2 regions of the Pseudomonas sp. MAG733B genome follow, and region 1 is predicted to be linked to the other one. Evidence: predicted binding sites of a transcription regulator. Region 1 holds the regulator's gene; the other holds the start of a gene.

Region 1 (7,542 bases):
TGTCCGGCGCGTCGCCGGAGATGCTCATTGGCACTGTAGAACACCCGGTGATTCCGCCGCGCATCTGGCTGTTCGTGTTCGCGATCATCGCCCACAATATTCCCGAAGGCATGGCGGTGGGTGTCTCGGCGGGTGGCGGTATGCCGGATGCCGACAGTTTGGCGATGGGCATTGCCTTGCAGGATGTGCCGGAGGGATTGGTGATTGCCTTGGTGCTGGCCGGGGCAGGGATGTCGCGGTTCAAGGCGTTCCTGATCGGTGCTGCTTCAGGTTTGGTCGAACCGGTGTTCGCGTTGTTGTGCGCGTGGCTCGTCAGCCTGGCCGAACTGTTGTTGCCTTTGGGGCTGGCCTTGGCGGCCGGGGCCATGTTGCTGGTGGTCACCCACGAAGTCATTCCTGAGTCGCGTCGACACGGTCATGACAAACTGGCCAGCCTTGGGTTGCTGGTCGGGTTCTGTTTGATGATGGTGATGGATACCGCGCTCGCTTAGGCGAGCGCTTATTCGCCTTCGTCGAAGTAGTTGTTGATCAGGGCCACCAGCGCGTCCAGTGCTTCCTGCTCCTGCTCGCCTTCCGTACTCAGATGAATTTTTGTGCCCTTGCCGGCAGCGAGCATCATCATGGCCATGATGCTTTTGCCGTCGACTGTAGTCTCTGGTGTGCGTCCGACCCTGATCGTGCAGTCCTTGAACTGACCGGCAACTCCAACGAATTTTGCAGACGCCCGAGCGTGCAGGCCCAGCTTGTTGATGATTTCGATTTCCAGAGCAGGCATCGCGATGTGAATCCTTTAGCTGAGGTCGCGGTGGCGGACCTGGACGTTCTTCAGGGATTGCTGCAGGGTCTTGCCCAGGCGTTCGGTCAGGTAGACGGAGCGGTGATGCCCGCCGGTACAACCGATTGCAATGGTGACATAAGCACGGTTACTGGCGGCAAACCGGGGTAACCATTTAAGCAGGTACGCGGAAATGTCCTGGAACATCTCCTCGACATCCGGTTGTGCCGCCAGGTACTCGGCAACCGGTTGATCAAGCCCGGACTGCGCGCGCAGTTCCGGCTTCCAGTAGGGATTGGGCAGGCAACGCACGTCGAACACCAGATCGGCGTCGACCGGCATGCCACGCTTGAAGCCGAAAGACTCGATCAGGAAAGCCGTGCCGGGCTCCGGCTGGTTCAGCAGGCGCAACTTGATGGTATCGCCCAACTGATACAAGTTCAGGTTAGTCGTGTCTACCTTGAGGTCGGCCAGGTCGGCAATCGGTCCGAGCAGGCTGGTTTCATCGTTGATCGCCTCGGCCAGTGAGCGATTGGGGCTGCTCAGCGGGTGGCGACGACGGGTTTCCGAAAAGCGTTTGAGCAGGGTTTCCGCGTCGGCATCCAGGTACAGGACATCGCACTGGATGTGCCGGCTGCGGACTTCTTCCAGCAGCTCTGGAAACCGCGACAGATGGCTGGGCAGGTTGCGTGCATCGATGGACACGGCTACCAGCGGCTGTGACAGCTCAGTGTGGATAAGCGCACGTTCAGCCAATTCCGGCAGTAACCCGGCAGGCAAGTTGTCGATGCAGTAGTAACCGTTGTCCTCAAGAACATCGAGGGCGGTACTTTTACCTGAGCCGGAGCGACCGCTGACGATGATCAAGCGCATGATTAATGACCGTTTTGCTCGTCCAGGACAACCTGATACAAGGCTTCATTACTCGGGGCGCTGCGCAGTTTTTCGCGCACTTCCTTGCGGTCGAGCATGCTGGCGATCTGGCGTAACAGTTCCAGGTGCGCATCGGTAGCGGCTTCCGGGACCAGTAGAACGAACAACAGGTCAACCGGTGCACCATCGATGGCGTCGAAATCGATAGGGGCGTCAAGGTGCATCAAGGCACTGATGGGCGCATTACAGCCCTTGAGACGGCAGTGGGGGATGGCGATGCCGTTGCCAAAACCGGTTGAACCGAGTTTTTCACGGGCGACCAGGCTCTCGAAGACATCCTGCATGGCCAGATCCGGCACTTCGCGATGGATGAGGTTGGCAATTTGCTCGAGGGCTTTCTTTTTACTGCCGCCCGGCACGTTCACCAGGGAACGGCCGGGGGTCAGGATGCTTTCAAGTCGGATCATGGGTAGGGAGTGTTAACGACCGGTAGCGCCCTGGAGGAGGCTCTGGGTCTTTTCCTTATGCTTTTTGAGTTGTTTATCCAGCTTGTCGGTCAGTGCGTCGATCGCCGCGTACATATCGGTATGTTCCGCGTTGGCGACCACTTCATTGCCGGGAATATGCAGCGTGGCTTCGATTTTCTGCTTGAGCTTTTCGACCGTCATCGTGACCTGCACGTTGGTGATCTTGTCGAAATGCCTCTCTAATCGTTCGAGTTTTTCGCCGATGTAAGTGCGAAGAGGTTCGGTCACTTCCAGTTGGTGTCCACTGATGTTGACTTGCATACAGCTTCTCCTTCGTTGCCAGTGCATAAAGCGGCAGACCAGATGATCTGCCACTGGAACGCTGTGGCGTGGCTCTACATCAACCGCTTGCGTTCGCTCGAAGGCGCGATCCCGAGGGATTCGCGGTACTTGGCGACGGTGCGGCGAGCCACCTGAATGCCTTGTGCCTCCAGTAAACCAGCGATCTTGCTGTCACTCAACGGCTTTTTCTGATTTTCAGCGGCAACCAGTTTTTTGATGATCGCGCGGATCGCCGTGGACGAGCATTCACCGCCTTCGGAGGTGCTGACGTGGCTGGAGAAAAAGTATTTCAGCTCATATATGCCCCGAGGGGTATGCATGAATTTTTGCGTGGTCACCCGGGAAATTGTCGATTCGTGCATGCCAACCGCTTCAGCGATGTCATGCAGGACCAGCGGTTTCATCGCTTCATCGCCATACTCCAGGAAGCCGCGCTGATGCTCGACGATCTGGGTGGCCACTTTCATCAGGGTTTCGTTGCGGCTTTGCAGGCTCTTGATGAACCAGCGGGCTTCCTGCAACTGATTGCGCATGAAGGTGTTGTCGGCGCTGGTGTCGGCGCGGCGCACGAAGCCGGCGTACTGGGCATTGACCCGCAGCCGTGGCACCGACTCCTGGTTGAGCTCGACCAGCCAGCGCTCGTTGTCCTTGCGTACGATCACGTCGGGGACAACGTACTCGGCCTCGGTGGATTCGATTTGCGAACCCGGACGCGGGTTGAGGCTCTGGACCAGTTCGATTACCTGGCGCAGCTCATCTTCCTTGAGCTTCATGCGACGCATCAACTGGCTGTAGTCGCGACTGCCGAGCAGGTCGATGTAGTCGGTGACCAAGCGCTTGGCTTCGGCCAGCCACGGCGTTTTGGCTGGCAGCTGACGCAATTGCAGCAGCAGGCATTCGCCCAGGTTGCGGGCGCCGATGCCGGCAGGTTCGAATTGCTGGATGCGGTGCAGGACGGCTTCGATTTCGTCCAGCTCGATGTCCAGTTCCGGATCGAAGGCTTCGAGGATTTCCTCGAGCGTTTCGTCCAGATAGCCCTGATTGTTGATGCAGTCGATCAGGGTGACGGCGATCAGGCGATCGGTGTCGGACATCGGTGCCAGGTTCAGTTGCCACAGCAAGTGGCTTTGCAGGCTTTCGCCGGCGGACGTGCGGGTGGTGAAATCCCACTCGTCATCATCATTGCTCGGCAGGCTGCTGGCACTGGTCTGGTAGACGTCTTCCCAGGCGGTATCGACGGGAAGTTCGTTGGGAATGCGTTCGTTCCAGTCGCCTTCTTCGAGGTTATCAACCGTCGGCGCGGTTTCCTGGTAGGAGGGTTCCTGAATGTCAGTGTTGGGCTTCTGTTCTGCGTTGTCGGCCAAGGGGTCGGTGTTATCGAAGTCGTCGCCTTCTTCCTGGCGTTCGAGCATCGGATTGGACTCCAGGGCCTCCTGGATTTCCTGTTGCAGATCCAGGGTCGACAATTGGAGCAGGCGGATGGCCTGTTGCAGCTGCGGTGTCATCGTCAGCTGCTGGCCCATTCTCAAGACTAGCGATGGTTTCATGGCAGGGGCTTAACACCTTATTCGCCGGCGCACATGCGCCATCCACTACAGGGCGCCGAGGCGCCAAACATAAGCAAATTATATGCCCGAAATTGCAGTGTTTGCCTAGAGCGCTGTAACAATAAAAAGATCTTGATTTTTTATCGAGACAAGCGCTCGGTCGACTAGCCAGGCAAGCCCTTACAGGCGGAACTCATGACCCAGGTAGACTTCCTTGACCAAGTCGTTGGCCAGGATGGTTTCCGCGTCACCTTCTGCAATCAGCTGGCCATCGTTGACGATGTAGGCGGTTTCGCAGATATCCAGGGTTTCACGAACGTTGTGGTCGGTGATCAGCACGCCAATGCCTTTGGCCTTGAGGTGATGGATGATCTGTTTGATGTCGCCCACCGAAATCGGGTCCACGCCGGCGAAAGGTTCGTCGAGCAGGATGAATTTCGGGTTGGTGGCCAGTGCCCGGGCGATCTCCACGCGGCGGCGTTCACCACCGGACAGGCTCATCCCGAGGTTGTCGCGGATGTGGCTGATGTGGAACTCCTGCAGCAGGCTCTCCAGCTCCTTGCGACGGCCGGCCTTGTCGAGTTCCTTGCGGGTCTCGAGGATCGCCATGATGTTGTCGGCAACCGAAAGTTTGCGGAAGATCGACGCTTCTTGCGGCAGATAGCCGATACCTGCCTTCGCACGGCCGTGCATGGGCTGGTGGCTGACGTCCAGGTCGTCGATCAGCACGCGGCCCTGATCAGCCTGCACCAGGCCGACGATCATGTAGAAGCAGGTTGTCTTGCCGGCGCCGTTGGGGCCAAGCAGGCCGACGATCTGACCGCTGTCGATCGACAGGCTGACATCGCGCACGACCTGGCGGCTCTTGTAGCTCTTGGCCAGATGCTGAGCTTTCAGAGTTGCCATTACTGGGCCTTTTGCTCGTCGGTTTTCTTTTTCGGCTGAATGACCATGTCAATACGCGGACGTGCCTCGGTCACTTTGCTGCCTGTGGCGCGACCGGCGCTCGCCAGCTTCTTCTCGGTGTCGTAGACGATTTTCTCGCCTTGGGTGACGTTGTTGTCCTTGTCGATGACTTTGGCCTTGTCGATCAGCACAACGCGGTTTTGCGTGGCGTGGTACTGGATTGTCACACCCCAACCCTGAACCGGCTTGGTGTCGCCCGCCGTTTGCAGTTGCTCGAAGTAGGCCAGGTTGCCGACCGAGGTCACCACGTCGATGTCGCCACTCGGGGCGCGGGTCATGGTCACTTTATTGCCGGTGACCTTCATCGAGCCTTGGGTGATGATCACATCGCCCGTGTAGGTGGCAACGCCATTCTTGTCGTCCAGTTGGGCATCGTCGGCCTGAATGCGGATTGGCTGTTGTTGATCGTCCGGCAGGGCCCAGGCGCTCACGCTTCCCAGTGCTGCGCCCAGACTGAGCAAAATAGGGAGGGTTTTAACGAGCCTCATACTGTCCTCTTACGTTCGATAGCAGGTGTATCCTGCTTTCTTTCAAATACGCTTTCATTCCCTTGCCAGTCGAAACACCGCCAGCGCCGTCGATTCTAACGTCTCGCTCGGTCTGCGCATATTGCTGTTGCGGGAACACTGTCATGCGGGTGGTGGTGATCAGGGTTCTGCGGTTTTTCTCGTCGAAACGCGTGATGCGAACCGAGTCGATCAGTTCGACTTCGGTGCCATCAGGGTTGACCTCACCTTTTTCGCTCTGGACGTGCCACGGGAACTCGGTGCCGCGGAACATGTTCAGGTCGGGATTGGTCAGCAGGGTCACCTCGGAGGCTTTCAGGTGTTCGACCTTGTCCGACGTCATTTCGTACTGCAGCCTGCCATCCGGCAGGTACTGCACGCTGTGGGCGTTGGTGGCGTAATAGTCGATCTCGCTGTTGTCGACTTGCACAACCGGCTTGTCGAGAAAGCGTTCCGGGCTGATGTTCCAGTAGCCGACCGCGGCGAAAATCGCCGCGATGCAACCGAACATCAGGATGTTGCGAATCTTTTTGCTCAGCATGTTTGGCTCACAGGTACGCGGCGTTGGCCGCATCGAGGCGGCCCTGGGCGCGCAGGATCAATTCGCAGAATTCGCGGGCGGCACCTTCGCCGCCACGGGCCTGGGTGACACCGTGAGCGTGTTCACGCACGAAACTGGCGGCGTTGGCCACTGCCATGCCCAGGCCTACGCGGCGAATCACCGGCAGGTCCGGCAGGTCGTCACCAAGGTAGGCGACCTGTTCATAGCTTAGGTTGAGCTGGCCAAGAAGCTCGTCGAGCACCACCAGTTTGTCTTCGCGCCCCTGATACAGGTGCGGAATGCCGAGGTTCTTCGCCCGTCGCTCGACCACCGGGGTCTTGCGGCCGCTAATGATAGCGGTCTGCACGCCGGCGGCCATCAGCATCTTGATGCCCTGGCCGTCGAGGGTGTTGAAGGTCTTGAATTCACTGCCGTCTTCGAGGAAGTACAGGCGTCCGTCGGTGAGGACGCCGTCGACGTCGAAAACCGCCAGTTTGATCTGTTGGCCGCGTTGCAGCAGGTCCGTGCTCATTACATTACCCCCGCACGCAGCAAGTCGTGCATGTTCAAGGCGCCGACCGGACGGTCTTCGCCGTCGACCACGACCAGCGCATTGATTTTATGGTCTTCCATGATTTTCAGGGCCTCGGCGGCGAGCATCTCGGCGCGGGCGGTCTTGCCGTGGGCGGTCATGACCTGATCGATGGTGACGCTGTGGATATCGATGGTGCGATCCAGCGTGCGGCGCAAATCGCCGTCAGTGAAAATCCCGGCGAGCTTGCCGTCGGCTTCCAGGATGACGGTCATGCCCAAGCCCTTGCGGGTCATTTCCATCAGCGCATCCTTGAGCAGGGTGCCACGTTGAACCTGCGGCAACTCTTGCCCGGCGTGCATGACGTTTTCCACTTTCAGCAGAAGGCGTCGGCCCAATGCGCCACCCGGGTGGGAAAAGGCGAAGTCTTCGGCGGTGAAGCCGCGCGCTTCCAGCAGTGCGACAGCCAGGGCGTCGCCCATGACCAGCGCAGCGGTAGTCGAAGAGGTAGGCGCCAGGTTCAGCGGACAGGCTTCATGCTCGACGTGAACGTTGAGGTTAACCTCGGCGGCCTTGGCCAGCGGCGAATCAGGGTTCCCGGTCACGCTGATCAACTGGATGCCCAGGCGCTTGATCAATGGCAGCAGGGTGATGATTTCATTGGTGGAGCCGGAGTTCGACAGCGCCAGGATGATGTCATCGCGGGTGATCATGCCCATGTCACCGTGGCTGGCTTCAGCTGGGTGAACGAAAAATGCCGTGGTGCCGGTGCTGGCCAGGGTGGCGGCAATCTTGCTGCCGATGTGCCCCGACTTGCCCATGCCGACCACGACAACGCGGCCTTTGCTGGCCAGAATCATCTCGCAAGCGCGTACAAAATCTGCGTCGATATGCGGCAGCAAGCCTTGTACGGCTTCCACTTCGAGGCGGATGGTGCGTTGGGCAGATTGAATCAGGTCGCTGGATTGGCTCATGTCAGAAATCGTTTAGCCT
Region 2 (7,542 bases), 2.5 Mb from region 1:
TTCCGTTGTCGCGCTATGCCGAAGATTTCGATTTGCCGGAACTGGTGCGCGCCAACAAATCGCGGATCAACGGGTTGCGGGTCAAGGTCAAGGGCGATGTATTCCTGGCCGACATTGCGCCGCTGCAATCGGAGCACGATGACAGCGAGGCGATGGCCGGTGCCGTACTGACGCTGCACCGCGCAGACCGCGTTGGCGAGCGCATCTATAACGTGCGCAAGCAGGAATTGCGTGGCTTCGACAGCATCTTCCAAAGCTCGAAAGTGATGGCGGCGGTGGTGCGCGAAGCCCGGCGCATGGCGCCACTCGATGCGCCGCTATTAATAGAAGGCGAAACCGGCACCGGCAAGGAGTTGCTGGCGCGCGCCTGTCATCTGGCCAGCCCGCGTGGGCAATCGCCGCTGATGGCGCTCAACTGCGCCGGCCTGCCGGAGTCCATGGCCGAGACCGAGTTGTTCGGCTACGGCCCGGGCGCCTTTGAAGGGGCGCGGGCCGAGGGCAAACTCGGGCTGCTGGAATTGACGGCGGGCGGTACGCTGTTTCTCGATGGCGTCGGGGAAATGAGCCCGCGCTTGCAGGTGAAACTGCTGCGCTTCCTGCAGGACGGTTGCTTCCGTCGCGTAGGCAGCGATGAAGAGGTCTACCTCGATGTGCGGGTGATCTGCGCTACCCAGGTTGACCTGTCCGAACTGTGCGCGCGCGGCGAGTTTCGTCAGGATCTCTATCACCGCTTGAACGTGTTGTCGCTGCACATCCCGCCACTGCGCGAATGCCTCGACGGTTTGCCGCCGCTGGTGGAGCACTTCCTCGATCAGGCCAGTCGGCAGATCGGTTGCCCGCTGCCGAAACTGGCCCCGGCGGCCATGGACCGACTGAGTCATTACCACTGGCCGGGCAACGTCCGGCAGTTGGAAAACGTGCTGTTCCAGGCTGTGTCCCTGTGCGATGGCGGCACAGTCAAGGCCGAGCACATTCGCTTGCCGGACTATGGCGTGCGTCAGCCGCTTGGCGATTTTTCGCTGGAGGGCGGGCTGGACGAAATTGTCGGGCGCTTCGAGAAAGCCGTGCTGGAGCGTTTGTATTCCGAGCATCCGAGCAGTCGGCAACTGGGCAAGCGGTTGGGGGTTTCGCACACCACCATTGCCAACAAGTTGCGGGATTATGAGGTGGGCAAAGATATTTCCTGAAGATCAAAAGATCGCAGCCTTCGGAAGGTCCTACAGGTTGAACGCCAATCCCCTGTAGGAGCTGCCGAAGGCTGCGATCTTTTGATCCATTGCCGTGAAGCGGCATAACACCGCCGGTTTTTCGTCTTCACTACTTTCCAAAATTCCCCGCAATACCTCCAAAGCCCTTTGTTTGCCGGGCCTCGCGCCGCGAAAAACAAGTTGGTCTGCAAATTGCTTATGCCTCGTCAGTACAGCAGTGGGCGGCAAACGTCCGGCAGGCAGAGGAAAGATTGTGGACAAGTACCTTTATGTGGCAATGACCGGCGCCAGCCAGAATGCACTGGCGCAAAAGGCTCATGCCAACAACCTCGCGAACATCTCCACCAACGGCTTCCAGAAAGACCTGGAGCAGGCGCGTTCGATGCCGGTGTTCGGCGACAGCTTTCCGGCGCGTGCGTTTGCCATGTCCGAACGCCCGGCCACCGACTTCTCTCCCGGCTCGCTGGTACAGACCGGTCGCGATCTCGATGTCGCCGTGCAGGGCAACGGCTGGCTGGCGGTGCAGAATCCCGATGGCGGCGAAAGCTATGTGCGTACCGGCAGTCTGGTGGTTGACGCCCTTGGTGTGTTGCGCGCCGGTAACGGCATGCCTGTGATCGGCAATGGCGGTCCAATCGCCGTGCCGCCCGAGCAGCAGATTGAAGTGGGCGAGGACGGCACCATCAGCATTCGTGCGATGGGCGAAGGTCCTCGCGTCATGGCGGAAGTCGACCGTATCAAGCTGGTCAACCCGGACATCAAGAACATGACCAAGGGCCTGGACGGTTCGATCCACACCAAGGACGGCCAACCGGCGCAAGCCGATGCCAACGTCAAACTGGTGTCCGGTTTCCTTGAGTCGAGCAACGTCAACGCCGTGGACGAGATGACCTCGGTGCTGGCCTTGTCGAAGCAGTTCGAGCTGCACATCAAGATGATGAACACCGCCAAAGAAGACGACCAGGCCATGGCTCGGGTCTTGCAGATCAGCTAATTATCAGAACGTCGCGCCGTAAAACAGGCGCACGAGGAGAATCGAATGCTTCCGGCTCTATGGGTTGCCAAAACCGGTCTGTCCGCCCAGGACACCAACCTGACCACCATTTCCAACAACCTGGCCAACGTGTCGACCACGGGTTTCAAACGTGACCGCGCCGAGTTCCAGGACTTGCTCTACCAGATCAAACGCCAGCCAGGCGCCCAGTCGACCCAGGACAGCGAACTGCCGTCGGGCCTGCAATTGGGTACTGGTGTGCGCATTGTCGGCACCCAGAAAAACTTCAATGCCGGCAGCCTGCAAACCACCGAACAGCCGCTGGACATGGCCATCGACGGTCGCGGTTTCTTCCAGATCCTGCAACCGGACGGCACCACGTCCTACACCCGTGACGGCACTTTCCACCTGGACTCCAACGGCCAGATCGTCAACGCCAGCGGCTTCGCCCTGGAACCGGCGATTGTCATCCCGAACGACGCCCAGACCTTCACCGTCGGCAAGGACGGCACCGTGTCCATCACCGTGGCCGGCAACCCGGCGTCCCAGGTGATCGGTAACCTGCAAACCGCCGACTTCATCAACCCGGCCGGCCTGCAAGCGGTGGGTAACAACCTGTTCCTGGAAACCGCCGCCAGTGGTGCGCCGCAAGTCGGCACGCCGGGCCTGGCCGGTTTCGGTACCACGCTGCAGAACACCCTGGAAACGTCCAACGTCAGCACCGTTGAAGAGATGGTCAACATGATCACCACTCAGCGCGCCTACGAGATGAACTCCAAGGTGATCTCCACCGCCGACCAGATGCTCTCGTTCGTAACGCAGAATCTGTAATCAAGTCTATGAGGCGGCCATGCGGTCGCCTGCAACACCGTGAGGTAAGGGTCATGAATCGCTTCGTTTCTGTTCTGGCATTGAGTGGGATCACCGTGCTCGCCGGCTGTGTCGGTCCGACACCCAAGCCCAATGATCCTTACTACGCCCCGGTGTTGCCGCGCACGCCGCTGCCGGCTGCCGCGAATAACGGTTCGATTTATCAGGCCGGTTTCGAGCAGAACCTCTATGGCGACCGCAAGGCGTTCCGGGTCGGTGACATCATCACCATCACCCTGAACGAGAAGACCCAGGCGAGCAAAAACGCCAACTCGCAAATCGGCAAGAACAGCAAGGCCAGCATCGGCCTGAGCTCGCTGTTCGGCTCTACCCCGAACACCAACAACCCGTTTGGCAGTGGCGACCTGAGCCTGGATGCCAGCTATGAAGGCGACCGCGCGACCAAGGGTGACAGCAAGGCCGCGCAGGGCAACACCCTGACGGGCTCGATCACCGTGACCGTGGCTGACGTGTTGCCCAACGGCATCATCGCGGTACGTGGCGAGAAGTGGATGACACTCAACACCGGCGACGAACTGGTGCGGATTGCCGGGTTGGTTCGCGCCGACGATATCTCCACCGATAACACTGTGCCGTCGACCCGTGTCGCCGATGCGCGCATCACCTACTCGGGCACCGGTTCGTTTGCCGATGCGAGTCAGCCAGGCTGGTTCGACCGTTTCTTCCTCAGCCCGCTGTTCCCTTTCTAGGTGGCTTTCCAGTTGAGCATGTTGAACTTCAGAAGTCTCATCGTTGCCGCTCTGATGCTGTCGGCAGCCTTCAACGTTCAAGCCGAGCGGCTGAAGGACATCGCCAGCATTTCCGGCGTGCGTTCCAACCAGTTGATCGGTTACGGCCTGGTGGTCGGGCTTAACGGTACCGGCGACCAGACGACGCAAACCCCGTTCACCCTGCAGACCTTCAACAACATGCTCTCGCAGTTCGGCATCAAGGTGCCGCCGGGTTCGGGCAACGTGCAGTTGAAGAACGTCGCGGCGGTGTCGATCAGTGCCGATCTGCCAGCGTTCGCCAAGCCGGGTCAGCAGGTCGACATCACCGTTTCGTCGATCGGTAATTCCAAGAGCCTGCGCGGCGGCACGTTGCTGCTGACACCGCTTAAGGGTATCGACGGCAACGTCTACGCCATCGCCCAGGGCAACCTGGTGGTCGGCGGTTTTGACGCCGAAGGTCGCGACGGTTCGAAGATCACCGTCAACGTTCCGTCAGCCGGTCGCATCCCTGGCGGTGCGTCGGTTGAGCGTGCGGTGCCGAGCGGATTCAACCAGGGCAACAGCCTGACGCTGAACCTCAACCGCTCCGACTTCACCACCGCCAAGCGCATCGTCGACAAGATCAACGACATGCTCGGCCCTGGTGTGGCGCAGGCTATTGATGGCGGCTCGATTCGCGTCACCGCGCCGCTTGATCCGAGCCAGCGTGTCGACTACCTGTCGATCCTCGAAAACCTCGAAATCGATCCGGGTCAGGCGGTGGCGAAAGTCATCATCAACTCGCGCACCGGCACCATCGTGATCGGCCAGAACGTCAAGGTTTCCCCGGCCGCCGTCACCCACGGCAGCCTGACCGTGACCATCACTGAAGACCCGATCGTCAGCCAGCCCGGCCCTCTGTCCAATGGTCAGACGGCGGTCGTGCCGCGTTCGCGGGTCAACGCCCAGCAGGAAGCCAAGCCGATGTTCAAATTTGGCCCGGGCACCACCCTCGACGAAATCGTCCGTGCGGTGAACCAGGTCGGCGCGGCGCCGGGCGACTTGATGGCCATCCTCGAAGCACTGAAACAGGCCGGCGCCTTGCAAGCCGACCTGATCGTGATCTAAGGACGGCGATCATATGGACATGTTCAAGAGTGGTCGGGTCAGCAGCAGCGATTCGGGTGCGTTCTCCGACCTGAACCGGCTGAATCAGCTCAAGGTCGGCGACAAGAACAGCGACGCGAACATGCGCAAGGTGGCGCAGGAGTTCGAATCGCTGTTCCTCGGCGAGATGCTCAAGTCCATGCGCTCGGCCACCGAAGCGCTGGGCAAGGACAATCCGCTCAACACCGCTGAAGCCAAGCAATACCAGGAAATGTACGACCAGCAGTTGGCCGTTTCCATGTCCCGCGAGGGTGGTGGTATTGGTCTGGCCGACGTGCTGATGCGCCAGATGTCGAAGAACAAACCGCTGGCGCCGGGTGAAGCGGCAACGCTGTCCGCCGCCAAGCAGGAGGCCGCGAAAGCCGCTGCGCAAACACCAATTGCGGCGGGCACGGTGGCGATCAATGGGCCGCTGTCACGGGTCAATGGCGAGCGTCCGTTGTGGGCTTCGCGTTCGGTCAAGGCGCCGACAGGCGAGGGCGCGCATCACAATGACATGGCACTGATCAATCAGCGGCGCCTGGCATTGCCGCCGAAACTGGCCGATCGCTTGCTGGCAGGCCTGGTGCCTTCCGCCACGACGACACCTGCGGCGGTCAGCAAGACTCAACTGCCGGAGCGCGTAGCAACCAGCGGTGCCGGGCCTTTGTACAACGGCGACTGGCTGGCGAATGCGCAAGCGGCGTCGAGCGGATCGATGCAGATTCATGGTCGCGCCATCGCACAAATTCCTTTGGCGCCGGCGAAGAAAGCCTTCAGTTCCGCCGACGAATTCGTCAACACCATGCTGCCCATGGCCAAGGAAGCGGCCGATCGCATTGGCGTCGACCCGCGCTACCTGGTGGCCCAGGCCGCACTGGAAACCGGTTGGGGCAAGTCGGTCATGCGCGCCCAGGATGGCAGCAGCAGCCACAACCTGTTCGGCATCAAGGCCAGCAGTAACTGGCAAGGCAATTCGGCGCGTGCGATCACCAGCGAATTCAGGAATGGCGAGATGGTCAAGGAGACGGCCGAGTTCCGTTCCTACGACTCTTACAAGGACAGTTTCCACGACCTTGTTACTTTGCTGCAGACCAATAATCGCTATCAAGATGTGCTGAAGTCGGCCGATAACCCAGAACAGTTTGTACGCGAGTTGCAGAAGGCCGGTTATGCAACCGACCCGGACTACGCAAGCAAGATTTCGCAGATAGCCAAGCAGATGACGAGTTACCAGAACTACGCTGCGGCGGGCGTTTCCACCACGCCTTTATAGGCACTAAGGATCAAGGTCTGAACCATGAGTTTACTCAACATCGGAATGTCGGGTTTGTCCGCTAGCCACGCATCGTTGGTGACTACCGGTAATAACATTTCCAACGTCGATACCGTCGGGTACTCGCGCCAGCAAACTGTACAGAACAGCAAGAATTCTATTCAGTATGGCAATGTGTTCATCGGCACCGGCACCACGCTGGCCGATGTGCGTCGGGTGTACAACAGCTACCTCGATGCACAGTTGCAGACCACCACTTCGCTCAACAGCGATGCGCAGGCTTATCTGGGGCAGGCCACCCAGGTCGACAAGTTGCTGTCCGACAGCGGTACCGGTGTGACCAAGACCCTGCAATCGTTCTTCGCGTCGTTGCAGACCCTGGCCGGCAACTCCAACGATAACGCCGCGCGCCAGGCATTGCTGACCAATGCCCAGGGTTTGAGCAGTCGCTTCAACTCGATCTCGCAGCAGCTGTCGCAGCAAAACACCTACATCAACGACCAGTTGGGTTCGATGGCCGATCAGGTCAACAAACTGGCGTCGACCGTGGCGGCGTACAACAAGAAGATCGCTGAAGTCAGCGGCTCGGGCGGTACCCCCAACGAACTGCTGGACCAGCGCAACGAAACCATTCGTCAGCTCAACGAGCTGGTCGGCACGCAGGTGACCGAGACCGAGGGTCGAATAGATATCTACCTGGGCAGTGGCCAGCCGCTGGTGGTCGGCGACGTTGTCAACAAATTGCGTGTGGCGCCGGACCCTGCCGATCCGACCCGTTCCTCGATCATCATGGATCGCAATGGCTCTTCAGTCGACATCACCAGCGTGATGAGCGGTGGGGAGATGGGCGGCCTGGTGCGTTATCGCAACGAAGTGCTTGCACCGGCGGTCAATGGCCTCGGTCGCATCGCCATGGTCGTCGCCGATCAGGTCAACAAGCAGTTGGGCCAGGGCCTGGACCAGAACGGCAACTTCGGCGCGGCGCTGTTCAACAACATCAACAGTTTGAAAGCCATCGGCGAGCGCAGCATCGCCAACGCCAACAACAATCCGGCGTCCGGCAACCTGAATGTCACCATCAAGGACACCAGCAAGCTGGCGGCCAGTGATTATCAGGTGACCATCACGGCGACGGGATATAACGTGCGTCGCCTGTCGGATAACACCGACATGGGCAACTTCGCCTTCGCTACACCGCCTGCCGCTGATCCTGTTATCGATGGCTTCAGCCTAAGCATCAATTCGGGCACCGTGGCCGCCGGCGATTCGTTCAAGATCACCCCGACCCGTGGCGCCGCCGCCGACATGACCACGGTCATGACCGACACCAAGACCCTG

The links. Region 1 encodes sigma-54, which starts transcription at its own class of promoters, with help from an activator protein. Its sites were predicted from a motif close to ANTGGCATNNANNTTGCTNT; they were not measured.
Region 2: V6Z53_RS25500 (flagellar basal body rod protein FlgF) is a predicted target of sigma-54. The motif match lies at 1,388-1,407, and genes of this name have one in related genera.

The regions. Positions count from the first base shown of each region.
Region 1 is NZ_CP145732.1:1,474,185-1,481,726, forward strand. Features, by position in the region: gene V6Z53_RS06610 (ZIP family metal transporter) at 1-491, shown strand, start outside; gene V6Z53_RS06615 (HPr family phosphocarrier protein) at 500-775, opposite strand; gene rapZ (RNase adapter RapZ) at 791-1,648, opposite strand; gene ptsN (PTS IIA-like nitrogen regulatory protein PtsN) at 1,651-2,115, opposite strand; gene raiA (ribosome-associated translation inhibitor RaiA) at 2,128-2,436, opposite strand; gene V6Z53_RS06635 (RNA polymerase factor sigma-54) at 2,511-4,004, opposite strand; gene lptB (LPS export ABC transporter ATP-binding protein) at 4,185-4,910, opposite strand; gene lptA (lipopolysaccharide transport periplasmic protein LptA) at 4,910-5,458, opposite strand; gene lptC (LPS export ABC transporter periplasmic protein LptC) at 5,445-6,017, opposite strand; gene V6Z53_RS06655 (HAD family hydrolase) at 6,025-6,549, opposite strand; gene V6Z53_RS06660 (KpsF/GutQ family sugar-phosphate isomerase) at 6,549-7,523, opposite strand.
Region 2 is NZ_CP145732.1:5,577,709-5,585,250, reverse strand. Features, by position in the region: gene V6Z53_RS25505 (sigma-54-dependent transcriptional regulator) at 1-1,187, shown strand, start outside; gene V6Z53_RS25500 (flagellar basal body rod protein FlgF) at 1,462-2,202, shown strand; gene flgG (flagellar basal-body rod protein FlgG) at 2,248-3,033, shown strand; gene flgH (flagellar basal body L-ring protein FlgH) at 3,087-3,782, shown strand; gene V6Z53_RS25485 (flagellar basal body P-ring protein FlgI) at 3,801-4,910, shown strand; gene flgJ (flagellar assembly peptidoglycan hydrolase FlgJ) at 4,924-6,204, shown strand; gene flgK (flagellar hook-associated protein FlgK) at 6,229-7,542, shown strand, end outside.